2 regions of the Bradyrhizobium sp. 22 genome follow, and region 2 is predicted to be linked to the other one. Evidence: predicted binding sites of a transcription regulator. Region 2 holds the regulator's gene; the other holds the start of a gene.
What was found. Region 2 encodes HrcA, which represses chaperone genes, less so after heat shock. Its sites were predicted from a motif close to GTTAGCACTCNCNNNNNGNGAGTGCTAAC; they were not measured.
Positions count from the first base shown of each region.

Region 1: a site for HrcA is predicted at 5,289-5,317, ahead of K410_RS0124355 (co-chaperone GroES). Genes of this name have one in related genera too.

Region 1 is NZ_KI519399.1:4,753,314-4,760,400, reverse strand. It holds gene K410_RS0124380 (LysR family transcriptional regulator) at 1-149, shown strand, start outside; gene lepB (signal peptidase I) at 276-1,022, shown strand; gene K410_RS0124370 (helix-turn-helix domain-containing protein) at 1,118-2,896, opposite strand; gene K410_RS39780 (hypothetical protein) at 3,021-3,161, shown strand; gene groL (chaperonin GroEL) at 3,246-4,886, opposite strand; gene K410_RS0124355 (co-chaperone GroES) at 4,932-5,246, opposite strand; gene K410_RS37205 (usg protein) at 5,626-5,913, shown strand; gene K410_RS0124345 (cupin domain-containing protein) at 6,066-6,578, shown strand; gene K410_RS0124340 (NupC/NupG family nucleoside CNT transporter) at 6,691-7,087, opposite strand, start outside.
Region 2 is NZ_KI519399.1:442,352-449,438, reverse strand. It holds gene dnaK (molecular chaperone DnaK) at 1-286, opposite strand, end outside; gene K410_RS0103450 (hypothetical protein) at 681-1,622, shown strand; gene pncA (bifunctional nicotinamidase/pyrazinamidase) at 1,791-2,513, shown strand; gene grpE (nucleotide exchange factor GrpE) at 2,624-3,241, opposite strand; gene hrcA (heat-inducible transcriptional repressor HrcA) at 3,351-4,439, opposite strand; gene rph (ribonuclease PH) at 4,607-5,320, shown strand; gene rdgB (RdgB/HAM1 family non-canonical purine NTP pyrophosphatase) at 5,332-5,967, shown strand; gene hemW (radical SAM family heme chaperone HemW) at 5,984-7,087, shown strand, end outside.

The sequences.
Region 1 (7,087 bases), 4.3 Mb from region 2:
TGCTCGCCGACCGCGGCCTGCGTGCCACGCTGTTGTCGAAACGGCGCGACGTCTGGCTCCTGGTGCAGAACCATCTCAAGCGCGACGCGGCCACCCGCGTGACGATCGATTGGGTCAGGCACTGCTTCAAGGAAGTCTCGCAGCTCTGACGGCGGCGACGTTCAAGGCCTTCGCATTGAACGCGGTGCGCGCGAGGCGCGACCAAGATCACGGAGCAGGGATTGCGTGCGCGCCAAGGTTGCGTAATCTCGTGAGGACCTGACCGGGGCAAGCACATGACCACTCTTTCGCAAACCATCCGGCCCTCGCGAGCCCAGTCGCGGGAATGGAAGGCGATTCTCATCCTGATCCTGCTGGTCCCGGTGCTGTGGTCGCCGCTGCTCCTGTTTCGCTTCGTCCTGTACCAGCCGTTCAGCATCCCCTCGGGTTCGATGGCGCCGACGCTGCTGGTCGGCGACTACGTCTTCGCCGCGAAATACGCCTACGGCTACGGCCGCTATTCCCTCCCGTTCGCGCCATCCTGGATCTCGGGCCGCGTCCTTGCCGCCGACCCGGAATACGGCGACATCGTCGTGTTCCGGACGGCGAAGGACAATTCGGTCGACTACGTCAAGCGCGTGGTCGGGCTGCCCGGCGACCGCATCCAGATGCGGCAGGGCCGCCTCGTCCTCAACGACCGTCCGGTGACGCGCGTCGCCCTGGAGGCGAAGCCCGCCGGCTCAGCCTGTGGCGGCGACGACGAGGCGAAGGTCAAGCGCTGGCGCGAGACGCTGCCAAGCGGCGCGTTCTATGTCACCATCGATTGCGACGACGACGGTTTCCTGGACAATACCGCCGTCTTCACGGTGCCGCCGGGCCACTTCTTCGTGCTCGGCGACAACCGCGACAATTCCACCGACAGTCGCATGTCGACATTCGGTTTCGTGCCGATGGACAATTTGATCGGCAAGGTTACGCGGATCATCTGGTCAATCGACGAAGACGACGAGCCGCGCTTCGAGCGGATGGGCAAGGTGGAGTAGGGGGCATCGTTCGTCGAGCAACGGCCAACCGGTCAAAGGTGGTAGCCTTAGTCAAATGACTGATGCGATTACAGCGTTCGAGAACGCCGCAATTCTTAATTCTCTCGATCTTCAAGCTGCTCATCAATGTATTTGAGGCGTTCGTGGCAGAATTCGATTTCTACCTCGTCGTTACTTGTCTGGAATATCTTGAGCGCCTCTTGAAAGTGTTCCTTCGCTTGGTTGAGGTCCGTAACTAACGTGTCGTCACGTAGCGTTGCATGGTATAGAAATATTCGTCCAAGCTGTGTCTGAATATGCGCCCAATCATCTGGGTAGCGCTCCTTGCTGAATATTTCACCAGCTGAATTGGACGATGCTATTGCACGAAACAGGTAGAATTCCTTGAGTTCATCGTCCGTAGCGACGGACTGATCGAAAAAGAGATCTGACAGAGATTTGTGAGCTTCGGCGAAGGGCATCGGAAACGAGACTTCTGGAAAAGTTTCGATCGAAGCCAAATATGCGGAGATGGCTTGGACGCGCAAAAAGCGCGCTGCTTCAGATTCGATCCCTTGCATTCTAGCTTTGGTCGCCAGTACAACTCCGCAATTCGCCTTCGCGGTTCCCCAGACGCTAGCATCCGATGATCTAGAGGCTGCTTCTAATGCAGCGTTATACGCTTCGAGTGCCGTGTCCAAAAGAGATTGGTCTTGAAGCTCGGGGTTCTGCAGTTGATAGTTCTCCATGAAGGCGTTTCCGAGCGCATTGCAAGTAGTACCCAACACTTCGAGAGCCTCAGGGATTCCATGCAAGAGTTGTCGTATTTCGATTAGGATCCCGATGGCATCACCGATGATCTCTGGGCTTCGAGTTTCACGACCTTTTTGCAGGAGGCAATTGCTTAGTCCCACTTTTGCGGATGCGAGCCGATTTGCGTCGGGTGTGTCTGGTAAAGCTGCGAGAGATTTTCGATTGCAGTCAATCGCTTTGTCTATGAATTCAGCAGCAAGTTCGCTCAATGTGGCGGTAATGCTAGCGTTGCGATAGATAAGGCCAAGACGAAAGTAGAGCTTGGCTCGCTCTTCTGGATCATTCTGGACTAGCTCAGTTCTGAGTGCTGCTTCAAGCAAATCGGCTGCAATTAAGAACGGAGGATTAGTGGAGCGCCGTCCCACTTCATAGAGGTGCCCGGCGATCTCGTCCAAAATGTAGACCATTTCGCTTTGATCGAAGGGCTCGAAGAACTGCGCCGCCTGACGATAATGAATCTTAGCCGCATCGAAGTCACCCTTCAAAAGGCTGGTATCGCCGCGTGTGATTCTGATCTGAGCTTGCTTACGCACTTCGGTGAGCGTGCGTTCCTGTTGTTGAAAATCTTCTGCTTGCGCGAGCAAAGCGTCGACTTCTTCAAAGTTGCCTTCAGCAAGAGCGTGAGAGGCGGCAGTAGTAAAATTTGCGAGTTTGCTATCCGTGGACTCAATCGCTTGTATGCGAGCTCGCAGTTCCGCCCACTCCCTCGCTTTTTGCCGCAGGAAGTCGTCCACTTCTGCTAAGCTGGCTTGTGGATTTGAATGCTCAAATTGTCTCGATATTGCCTCGATTAGATTACGAGCTTCCCGGTAGGCGCGGTCTAGTTCGCGATCAGGCTGGAAGTCGGTGCCTTTGGCACACGCCTCAAGCTCCTCCTCGGTGATCTGTAGAACTGCGATAATCGGATCGATCGTTTTTGGATGGGGATTGGCGACCGTGCCTTTCTCGAGCTCGATGACGCGCCTAACCTTCGCTTGCGTTTGAAATGCATCTTCGGCCAACTGCAGTTGCGTAAGGCCGAGCGCCTTGCGCTTCTGGTAGATGAGCTTTCCTAGAGCTGCGCCAAAAGTGGGGTGGGGCATATACCGCATTTACTCCGCATATTATGCGCAGCTGGGCCGCACGTTTTCCGGTCGCGGCGCCTGTAACGTATCTAGGCGCAACAAAATGTCGTCCGGACGGCAATCACAAACACAGGATTGCTTCATGATACAGAGCAAGCATTTGGCGGCAATAGCCGCCGGTCTACAGCTTTTCTCATTTATACAGGCGAATATGGCGCTGGCAGCTGCAATCGTAGCCTTTGCCGGGGCGTTGATGGCGCTGTCAGAGATTGGCGAGGCTTGACGGCAACGCTAGTAACGCCCCCCAAAGAAAACCCCGGCATCGCTGCCGGGGTTTCGCATTCGTATCCGTGCCTGAACGGCTGGATCAGAAGTCCATGCCGCCCATGCCGCCGCCGGGGGGCATGGCCGGGCCGGCGCCGGCCTTCTTGGGCAGCTCGGCGACCATGGCTTCCGTGGTGATCAGCAGGGCTGCAACCGAGGCTGCGTTCTGGATCGCGGTACGGACCACCTTGGTCGGGTCGATGATGCCCTTCTTGACGAGGTCGGCATATTCGCCGGTCTGGGAGTCGAAGCCGTAATTGTAGGCCTTGTTCTCCAGGATCTTGCCGACGATGACCGAGCCGTCTTCACCGGCGTTGATCGCGATCTGGCGGGCGGGAGCCGACAGCGCCTTGCGCACGATCTCGACGCCGGTCTTCTGGTCGTCGTTCTTGGTGCGCAGGCCCTTGAGCTGCTCGGAGGCACGGAGCAGGGCGACGCCGCCGCCCGGAACGATGCCTTCTTCCACGGCCGCGCGGGTCGCATGCATCGCGTCATCAACGCGATCCTTGCGCTCCTTCACCTCGACCTCGGTCGCGCCGCCGACGCGGATCACCGCGACGCCGCCGGCGAGCTTGGCCAGACGCTCCTGGAGCTTCTCGCGATCGTAGTCCGAGGTGGTCTCCTCGATCTGCGCCTTGATCTGCGCCACGCGCGCCTCGATGTCGGCCTTCTTGCCGGCGCCGTTGACGATCGTGGTGTTCTCCTTGTCGATCATCACCTTCTTGGCGCGACCGAGCATGTTGAGCGTGACGTTCTCGAGCTTGATGCCGAGGTCTTCCGAGATCGCCTGGCCGCCGGTCAGGATCGCGATGTCCTGCAGCATGGCCTTGCGGCGATCGCCGAAGCCCGGCGCCTTGACGGCCGCGACCTTGAGGCCGCCGCGCAGGCGGTTCACGACCAGGGTCGCGAGCGCTTCGCCTTCGACGTCCTCGGCGACGATGACCAGCGGCTTGCCGGTCTGCACCACGGCCTCGAGCAGCGGCAGCAGCTCATTCAGCGAGGAGAGCTTCTTCTCGTTGATGAGGATGTAGGCGTCGTCCATTTCAACGCGCATCTTGTCGGCGTTGGTGACGAAGTAGGGCGAGATGTAGCCGCGGTCGAACTGCATGCCCTCGACGACGTCGAGCTCGGTCTCGAGCGACTTGGCTTCCTCGACGGTGATGACACCCTCGTTGCCGACCTTCTTCATGGCGTCGGAGAGGAACTTGCCGATCTCCTGGTCGCCGTTGGCCGAGATGGTGCCGACCTGGGCGATCTCCTCGTTCGAGGTGACCTTCTTGGAGTTCTTCTGCAGGTCCGCAACGACGGCCTCGACCGCGAGGTCGATACCGCGCTTGAGGTCCATCGGGTTCATGCCGGCGGCGACCGACTTGGCGCCTTCGCGCACGATGGCCTGGGCCAGCACGGTGGCGGTGGTGGTGCCGTCGCCGGCCGCGTCAGCGGACTTGGAGGCGACTTCGCGCACCATCTGGGCGCCCATGTTCTCGAACTTGTCCTCGAGCTCGATCTCCTTGGCGACGGTGACGCCGTCCTTGGTGATGCGGGGAGCGCCGAACGACTTGTCGAGCACGACGTTGCGGCCCTTCGGGCCGAGCGTGACCTTCACCGCGTTGGCGAGGATGTCGACGCCGCGCAGCATCTTGTCGCGCGCATCAACCGAGAATTTGACTTCTTTGGCTGCCATCTGGATTTTTCCTTGGATGTTTGACTGGAGGGAGGAGAGGGGCTCTTAAGCCGCCTTCTTCTTGGACTCGCTGACTTCGAGAACGCCCATCACGTCGCTCTCCTTCATGATCAGCAGGTCCTGGCCGTCGATCTTGACCTCGGTGCCGGACCACTTGCCGAACAGCACGCGGTCGCCGACCTTCAGGTCGATCGGGATCAGCTTGCCGGACTCGTCGCGGCCACCCGGGCCAACAGCGACGATTTCGCCCTGGGAGGGCTTTTCCTTGGCAGTGTCGGGAATGATGATGCCGCCAGCGGTCTTCTCTTCTGCGTCGATGCGCTTGACCACGACGCGGTCGTGAAGCGGACGGAATTTCATGCAGTCCTCCTAAGCATTTGCTCGGGTTGAGGTTTTGAGATTGTTAGCAGTCGGTGCCCGCGAGTGCTAGCACGCGCGGAGTTGAAATAGGACAGGAATTTTGCGGGGGCAAGGGTTTGTAGCAAAAAAATCAGCACTCGGAAGCGCGGATTGCCAGCTTCTCGCGCCATCGTTAACCGAGCCTCGCGCCCGTATTAGCACGGAGTCTTCTCTGCTGCTAACGCGTTGAATTTCAACAGCTTGTTAAACTTTTGGGCTTGAGATGAATTGTCAGTTTGCGTCACATTTCTCTCATGTGAGCGCATCAGTACCGGGTGGCTCGTAAGGCGCACACCGACCAAGCCGCCCCTTGAATGCGCTCCTGCAAAGGAGGTTTGGCATGGGACTGCGGAATGGGGCCGTTTCCGAGGATTTCCGGAAACAGATGCTGGGTTACGGGCTGACGACGGCACAGATCCTCTATCGGATGCCGGATCATCCCTCGCTGCTTCAGACCTACGTCTGGCAGAACTACGACATGTTTCCGAAATTCCCAGCGCTGAAGGATTTCCTGGCGTTCTGGCAGGAGAAGCTCGACGGCCCCCTCCATTCGGTCACCGTGGCGCATTCCAAGCTGATCAAGCCGGCCGAGCTGCGCGCCGTGGACGGCGTGTTCCGGCTGCATTGAAATGCAGACGGTGCCATAGGGCGGGCAAAGGCGCGTCCGCGCCGTGCCCGCGACCTCTCGCGATCCTCAACGGTGGGTACGCCTCGCTTTGCGCACGCCACGCGACCCGTTTCCGTGCTAGCCTCCCGGAATAACAACAGGGGAGGCACCCAATGGCCACGAAGACCAAATCGCGCGGTGCGGTGCAAGCCGTTGCCCGGAAGCGAAGCAGCGCCAAGGCCGCTGTGCGCGTGCCGGTCAAGCAGCCGGCGGCTCTGGCTCCGAAAAAGCCCGCGCGCCCGCGGCAACGCATCGCCATCAGCCATCACCGCGAGGAAGACTTCAAGGCCGACGGCCTGCGCGCCTACGCGAAATACCGCGACCTCGGCATTGCCGAGGCGACCCACGGTCTTGCGCAGGCGCATGTGATCCGCCTGCAGGGCCCGTGCAATCCCGCCGAGGTCTCCAAGCTGCACTTCCACGACGTCGAATTCCAGATGGTCTACGTGCTCAAGGGCTGGGTGAAGACCTACATGGACGGGCAGGGCGAGACGCTGATGAAGGAAGGCAGCGCCTGGACCCAGCCGCCGAAGATCAAGCACATGATCCTGGATTACTCCGACGACGTCGAGCTCTTGGAGGTGATCCTGCCGGCGGAATTCAAGACGGTAGAGTTGAAGGCTTGACGTCATTCCGGGGCGCGCGTGGCGCGCCCCGGAATCCATCGGACGACACCGCGTGCCGTAAAGTGGATTCCGGGCTCGCCGCTACGCGGCACCCCGGAATGACGAGTGAAGATCACGCCACCACCCCCACCACCGCGCCCATCAGACACGTGGTCAGCGTCCCCGACACGATCGACTTCAGCCCGAGCGCGTTGATCTCCTCGCGCCGCTCCGGCGCCATCACTCCCAAGCCACCGACCATGATGCCGAGGCTGGCGAAATTGGCGAAGCCGCACATCGCGTAGAGCATGATCAGGCGCGAGCGCGGATCGAGCGCGCCGGGCGGCAGCTTCGAGAAGTCGACATAGGCGATCAATTCGTTGAGCACGGTCTTGGTGCCCATCAGGCTGCCGGCGGTGACCGCTTGATCCCACGGCAATCCCATCAGCCAGCACACCGGCGCCATGACGAGGCCAAGCAGACGCTGCAGCGAGATCGCGGCACCGCCGACATGAGGCAGCAGGCCGAGC
Region 2 (7,087 bases):
CCTTCACGATCTTGTAGGGAACGAGCTTCTTGTCCTTCTCGACCATCGGGTCGTCGTAGCGGCGGCCGATGAGGCGCTTCACTGCGAAGAAGGTGCGCTCGGGATTGGTAACGGCCTGGCGCTTGGCCGGCTGGCCGACGAGACGCTCACCGTCGTCCGTGACGGCGACGATCGAGGGCGTCGTGCGCATGCCTTCGGAATTCTCGATGACTTTGGCGTTCTTGCCATCCATCACGGCGACGCACGAATTCGTGGTGCCGAGGTCGATCCCAATGACCTTTCCCATGGTCCTGATATCCTTCTTTTTGCGGCAGGTTGGCTGGGCCCAGAAGGCACCCAAACCGAAACCCCCTAAGATCAAACATCCGCGATATTGCGATGATTGAGGCTCATATAGGAGGGGGGGAGGGGCCCGCAAGGACCGAAGCTACGTTTCTGCGGCTAAAACATCGGGTTTTGGAAGATCATATCCGGACTTCACCGCACTTGCGGGTGAGGAATTATTAACAGGTTCGGGCTTCGGCAAGCCCCCTCTGCCGCGGGCCCGTCCGCCCTGTCGCCGCAAGCCCAAACCCGCTAAAAGGCGGACCGGCCAGGCAGCCGCCAACGCCGCCCCGCGCGACAAAGCGGCCCGGCGGCCGACCATCGAACGGCCTCAATGTGAACCAATCAGAGTGCCCATGAAGCTGATCCGCCCCCTCGCCGCGCTCGCCCTTCTCGCCGCTTCCGCGCTTCCGGTCCTCGCCGCCGACGCCGTGTTTCCGCCCGGCTTGCGTCTTGGCATGGTGCCGCTGGTCGGCCTCAACACGGCCAAGACCTTTCCGGGTTTCGAAAGCGAGGACGGCAGCGTCAAGGTGCTGGTCACCGAGCTGCCGCCGGCCGCCTATGGCGAGGTCGTGAGCGCCTTCAATTCCAATCCGGCCGGAGCGAACGGCGTCAAGCAGGACAAGGTCGAGACCCCCGCCGGCCTTGCCTATTTCACCACCGAGACCGGCAAGGCCGGCGACACCCCGGTGAAGCGCTATTCGATGATCGTGCCGGGCGCCGGCTTCTCGGGCTATGTCGCGGTCCAGGTCCCGGAGAATGCGACCAAGATCTACACCGACGAGGCGGTGCGGCAGATGTTCGCGACCGCCACCACCCGCAGGCAGGTCTCGGCCGAGGAGCAGATCGCGCTGATGCCGTTCAAGATCACCGATCTCGCCGACTTCAAGGACATCCGCACGCTGGCGCCGGGCGCCAGCATTATCCTCGCCGACGGCAATGAGAGCGCAGGCTATGAATCGAAGCCGTTCATGATCCTCGGCCTGATCGGCGCAACTCCGCAAGCCGCCGAGGACCGCGCCCGCTTCGCCCAGGAGGCCGCGCTGCAGATCCCCGGCGTGCGCGAATCCCGCGTCACCATGTCGGAGCCGATCCGCATCAACGGCCAGCAAGGTTTCGAGACCCGGATCGACGGCGTCATCGGCAAGGACAAGACGCCGGTGACCGTGGTGCAGTGGATCCGTTTCTCGAGCGGCGGCGCTTCGCTGCGCATCATCGCCAGCGCCCCGCGCGACCAGTGGCAGGCCGCCTTCACCCGCTTCCGCGCCGTGCGCGACGGGATTCAGCCGAAGGGTTGAGGCGGTGCCACAGATTCGCCGTCGTCCCTGCGAACGCAAGGGACGACAGTGAGTTTAGGGTCGCCAGCCCAACCCCTCACCAGTCCCGGCCGCATTTTCGGGCTTCTGTTCGTATACGAACGGAACTAGGCTTCGCTCCCGTTGGATCACCTTTAGGGGAGGCGAACGATGCTGGATCGGCGACAAGTCTTGGCAATGCTTGGAACGACGGCGCTGGCGACGCTGGCGCCGAGTGCACTCTTTGCAGCGGCACCGATCAAACCTGACGATACCTCCGCGCTGCTCGTGATCGACGTGCAGAACTGCTTCCTGCCGGGCGGCAGCCTCGCCGTGAAGGACGGCGAGCAGGTGGTGCCCGTCATCAACAAGATCTCGAAGGCGTTCGCGAACGTGGTGATGACGCAGGACTGGCACACGCCAGGCCACGTTTCGTTTGCCTCGGTCCACTCCGGCAAGAAGCCGTTCGAGACCGTCGACCTTCCCTACGGCAAGCAGGTGCTGTGGCCCGATCATTGCGTGCAGGGCACCGACGGCGCGGCGCTGTCCAAGGACCTCGCCATTCCTCACGCCGAGCTCATCATCCGCAAGGGTTTTCACAAGAACGTCGACAGCTATTCGGCCTTCCTCGAGGCCGACGGCAAGACCTCGACGGGCCTTGCCGGATATTTGAAGGGACGCAAGATCAAGCGCGTCTTCGTCGCAGGGCTCGCGACGGATTTCTGCGTCGCCTGGACCGCGCTCGATGCGCGCAAGGCGGGCTTCGAGGTCTATGTGGTGGAAGACGCCTGCCGCGGCATCGACACCCAGGGCTCGCTCGCCAAGGCGTGGGCCGATATGGCCAAGGCCCGCGTGAAGCGGATCCAGTCTGCCGATATCGCGGTGAGTGCGTAAAGCAGCGCGCTATCCTTCCTTCGTCATTCCGGGGCGGCTCGAAGAGCCGAACCCGGAATCTCGAGATTCCGGGTTCGATGCTTCGCATCGCCTCGGAATGACGGCAGAACTCAGTTCGGCGCGCTGCTCGATTCGTTGTTGTTCGCTGCAGCCGCTGGCTTCGCGCCGCCCTTGGCGACGCCGACCAGAGCCGGGCGCAGCACGCGCTCGCCGATGGTGTAGCCGGCCTGCATGATCTGGACCACGGTGCCCGACGGCACCGACGCATCGGGCACTTCGTACATCGCCTGGTGGAAGTTCGGGTCGAACTTCTGGCCCTGCGGATCGAGCTTCTTCACGCCGTGCTTTTCCAGCGCGCTATGCAGTGCGCGCTCGGTGAGCTCGACGCCCTCGATCAGCGAGGTCAGGCCGGGATCGGCGGTGGCACGCGCCTCGGCCGGAACGGCGTCGAGCGCGCGTTGAAGATTGTCGGCGATGTCGAGCACGTCGCGGGCAAAGCCGGTGATGCCGTAGAGGCGGGCGTCGGCGACTTCCTTGGTGGTGCGCTTGCGCAGATTCTCCATCTCGGCCAGCGTCCGCAGCATGCGATCGCGCGCCTCGGCGACCTCCTTCTGCAGGGTCTCGACCGAGCCCGGCTCGGGATCGTCGGGCATGATGTAGGGCTTTGACGCCACGGGCTCGCCAGTCGGCGCGGCCGCGTCTTCGGGTTGCCGGTCTCGATCGGTCATCGGCTCTCTTCTCGAACTCGTCTGGACTCAAGGTGGTCTGGGATTGTTGGCCCGCATATCGTGCTTTGAGCCGCGAAAATCAAGCGCCCGTGATCGGCGGAAAGGCCGGTCAGCCCCCCAAAAGGCGGCTGACGATGCGGGCGGCGTAGTCCACCGTCGGGATCACGCGGGCATAATTCAGCCGCGTCGGGCCGATCACCCCGAGGACGCCGACGATGTGGCCGGCGGCATCCCGATAGGGCGCAATGATGGTGGAGGACCCCGACAGCGAGAACAGCTTGTTCTCGCTGCCGATGAAGATGCGCACGCCCTCGGCCGTCTCGGCCCGGCCGAGCAGATCGATCACGCCGCGCTTGGTCTCGAGATCGTCGAACAACAGGCGCACCCGCTCCAGATCCTCCAGCGCGTGGAGATCTTCGAGCAGATTGGCATGGCCGCGCACGATGAGCTGGCGGTCCTCGTTCTCGCCGCCGGACCAGCTGGCGATTCCGGCGGAAATCACCTTCTGTGCGAGCTGGTCGAGCTCGGCGCGGGCCTCGGCCAGCGCCGTCTCGAGCTCAAGCCGCGCCTCGGCCAGGGTGCGGCCGCGGATTCGCGCATTGAGGAAATTGCCGGCTTCGGTGATCGCCGAGGACGGAACTCCAGGGGGCAGCGTCAGCACGCGGTTCTCGACCTGGCCGTCCTCGCCGACGAGGATGACCAGGGCTTTCTCCGGTTCCAGGCGGACGAACTCGATGTGCTTGAGCCGCGCATTGGACTTTGGCGTCAGCACCACCGCCGCGGCCCGCGTCAGTCCGGACAGCCGCGTCAGCGCCTGGTCCAGCGCCGCCTCGACCGAGTGCGCCTGGCCTACGGACGTGAGCTGGCTCTGGATCGACTGCCGTTCGGCCTCGTTGAGGTCGCCGACCTGCATCAAGGCATCGACGAAGAAGCGCAGGCCGAGTTCCGTCGGCAGCCGGCCGGCGGAGGTGTGCGGCGCATAGATCAGGCCGAGTTGTTCCAGATCGGCCATGACGTTGCGGACCGAGGCCGGCGACAGCGGCATCGCGATCAGGCGCGAGATATTGCGCGAGCCCACGGGCTCACCGGTCGCGAGGTAACTTTCGACAATTTGACGAAAGATATCGCGGGAACGCTCGTTGAGCTGGGCGAGGCCTGCGCGCGGCGCGATCAGATGGATCGGATCGTGATGGGCCACAGCGGTAACTCCTCTCAGATCCTCATAATTTGTCCATCCCGGGCGCTTCTGACAAGCGTGGCGTTTACCGGCCCGGAATCAGGGGCCGAATAAGCCCTTGCCGCCCACCTTCGCCCCACCTACAAGCACCGCCAACAGCCTTTCCCGTGAGTTTTGGAGGATTTCCCATGCGGCCAAGCCGCCGTGCGCCCGACGAATTGCGCCCCGTGACGCTGGAGCGCGGCGTGGTCAAATATGCGGAAGGCTCCTGCCTGGTGAAGTTCGGCGACACCCATGTGCTGGTCACCGCCACGCTGGAAGACCGCCTGCCGCCGTGGCTGAAGGGCCAGGGCCGCGGCTGGGTCACCGCCGAATACGGCATGCTGCCACGCGCCACCTCGGAACGCACCCGCCGCGAGGCCGCCGCCGGCAAGCAGAGCGGCCGCACCGTCGAGATCCAGCGCCTGATCGGCCGCTCGCTTCGCACCATCGTCGACCTCGAGGCCCTCGGCGAGCGCCAGATCACGGTCGATTGCGACGTGCTTCAGGCCGACGGCGGCACGCGCACGGCCTCGATCACCGGCGCCTGGGTCGCGCTCGCCGACTGCGTCAACTGGATGAAGGCGCGCAACATGATCAAGGCCAACGTCATGCGCGACAACGTCGCCGCGATCTCCTGCGGCATCTACAACGGCACGCCGGTGCTCGATCTCGATTATGCCGAGGATTCGGAAGCCCAGACCGACGCCAATTTCGTCATGACCGGCGACGGCCGCATCATCGAGGTGCAGGGCACGGCGGAACGCGAACCGTTCACGGAAGCCGAGTTCCTGGCGCTGATGGCGTTGGCGCGCAAGGGCGTTGCGCGTCTGGTGGACTTGCAGAAACTGGCTGTGGCGTAGTCAATAGGCCCATGCACCGCCGAATCACCGGAAAGCTCGTCGTCGCTACCCACAATCCCGGCAAGCTGGCCGAGATGCGGGAGCTGCTCGCGCCCCACGGCGTCGAGGCGGTGTCGGCCGGCGAGCTCGGCCTCGCCGAGCCGGAGGAGACCGGCAGCGATTTCCGCAGCAACGCCGCGATCAAGGCGATCGCGGCGGCGCAGGCGACCAAACTGCCCGCCTTCGCCGACGATTCCGGCATCGTGGTCGACGCGCTCGACGGCGCGCCCGGCATCTACAGCGCGCGCTGGGCCGGTCCGGCCAAGGACTTCAACGCGGCGATGGCGCAGATCGAGCGCCTGTTGCAGGAGCGCGGCGCAACCACGCCGGACCGCCGGAGAGCGCATTTCGTCTCCGCGCTGTGCGTGGCCTGGCCCGACCATCATCTCGAAGAGGTCGAGGCGCGCGTCGATGGCACCCTGGTCTGGCCGCCGCGCGGCAGCGCCGGCTTCGGCTACGATCCGATGTTCCTGCCCGATGGTCACGACCGCACCTTCGGCGAGATGGAGAGCATCGAGAAGCACGGCCTGCCGCCGCTGGGTCTCGGCCTGTCGCACCGTGCCCGCGCCTTCCGGAAACTGGCGGAGATCTGCCTTGAGCCGCGATAGAGCGTTTTCGAGCGAAGTGGATGCCGGTTCGCGCCGGGAAAACGCGTCAAAACGACAATCCGAAGCTTTTGGCGTCTACGTGCACTGGCCGTTCTGCCTGTCGAAGTGCCCCTATTGCGACTTCAACAGCCATGTCCGCCACGCCGCGATCGACGAAGCGCGCTTTGCCTCTGCGTTCGCGCGCGAGATCGAAACGAACGCGGCGCGCGCGCCCGGCCGCGAAGTCACCTCGATCTTCCTTGGCGGCGGTACGCCATCTCTGATGCAGCCCGCAACCGTCGGCGCGGTGCTCGATGCGATCGGCAAGCACTGGACCGTCGCACGCGACGTCGAAGTCACGCTCGAAGCCAACCCGACCAGCGTCGAGGCCACGCGCTTTGCCGGCTATCGCAGCGCCGGCGTCAACCGCGTCTCACTCGGCGTGCAGGCGCTTGATGACGCCTCGCTGAAGGCGCTGGGACGCCTGCACAGCGCGCGCGAGGCGCTCGATGCCGTCGCCATCGCGCGCCGTTCGTTCGACCGTTATTCGTTCGACCTGATCTATGCCCGCCCCGACCAGACGCCGGCGATGTGGGCCGATGAGCTGCGCCTCGCCATCGATGAAGCGGCCGAGCATCTGTCGCTTTATCAACTGACGATCGAGGAAGGCACGCCGTTCTTCGGCCTGCACCAGGCCGGCAAGTTGAAGACGCCGGATGAGGCGGTCGCGCGCGCGCTCTACGACGTCACGCAGGAGACCTGCGACAAGCTCGGGCTGCCCGCTTACGAGATCTCCAATCACGCGCGGCGCGGCGCCGAGTGCCGGCACAATCTGGTCTACTGGCGCGGCGAGGAATATGCCGGCATCGGTCCCGGCGCGCACGGCCGCCTCGACATCGACGATGTCAGGCACGCGACCGCCACCGAGAGGCGTCCCGAAGCCTGGCTGATGCGGGTCGAGACCAATGGCCATGGCATTGTCACCGACGAGCTGCTCAACAGCGAGGAACGCGCCGACGAATTCCTGCTGATGGGATTGCGCCTCGCTGAAGGCATCGACCCCGAGCGTTACAAGGCGCTCTCCGGCCGTCCGCTCGATCCCAAGCGCATCGCGCTGCTGCGCGAGGAAGGCGCAATCACG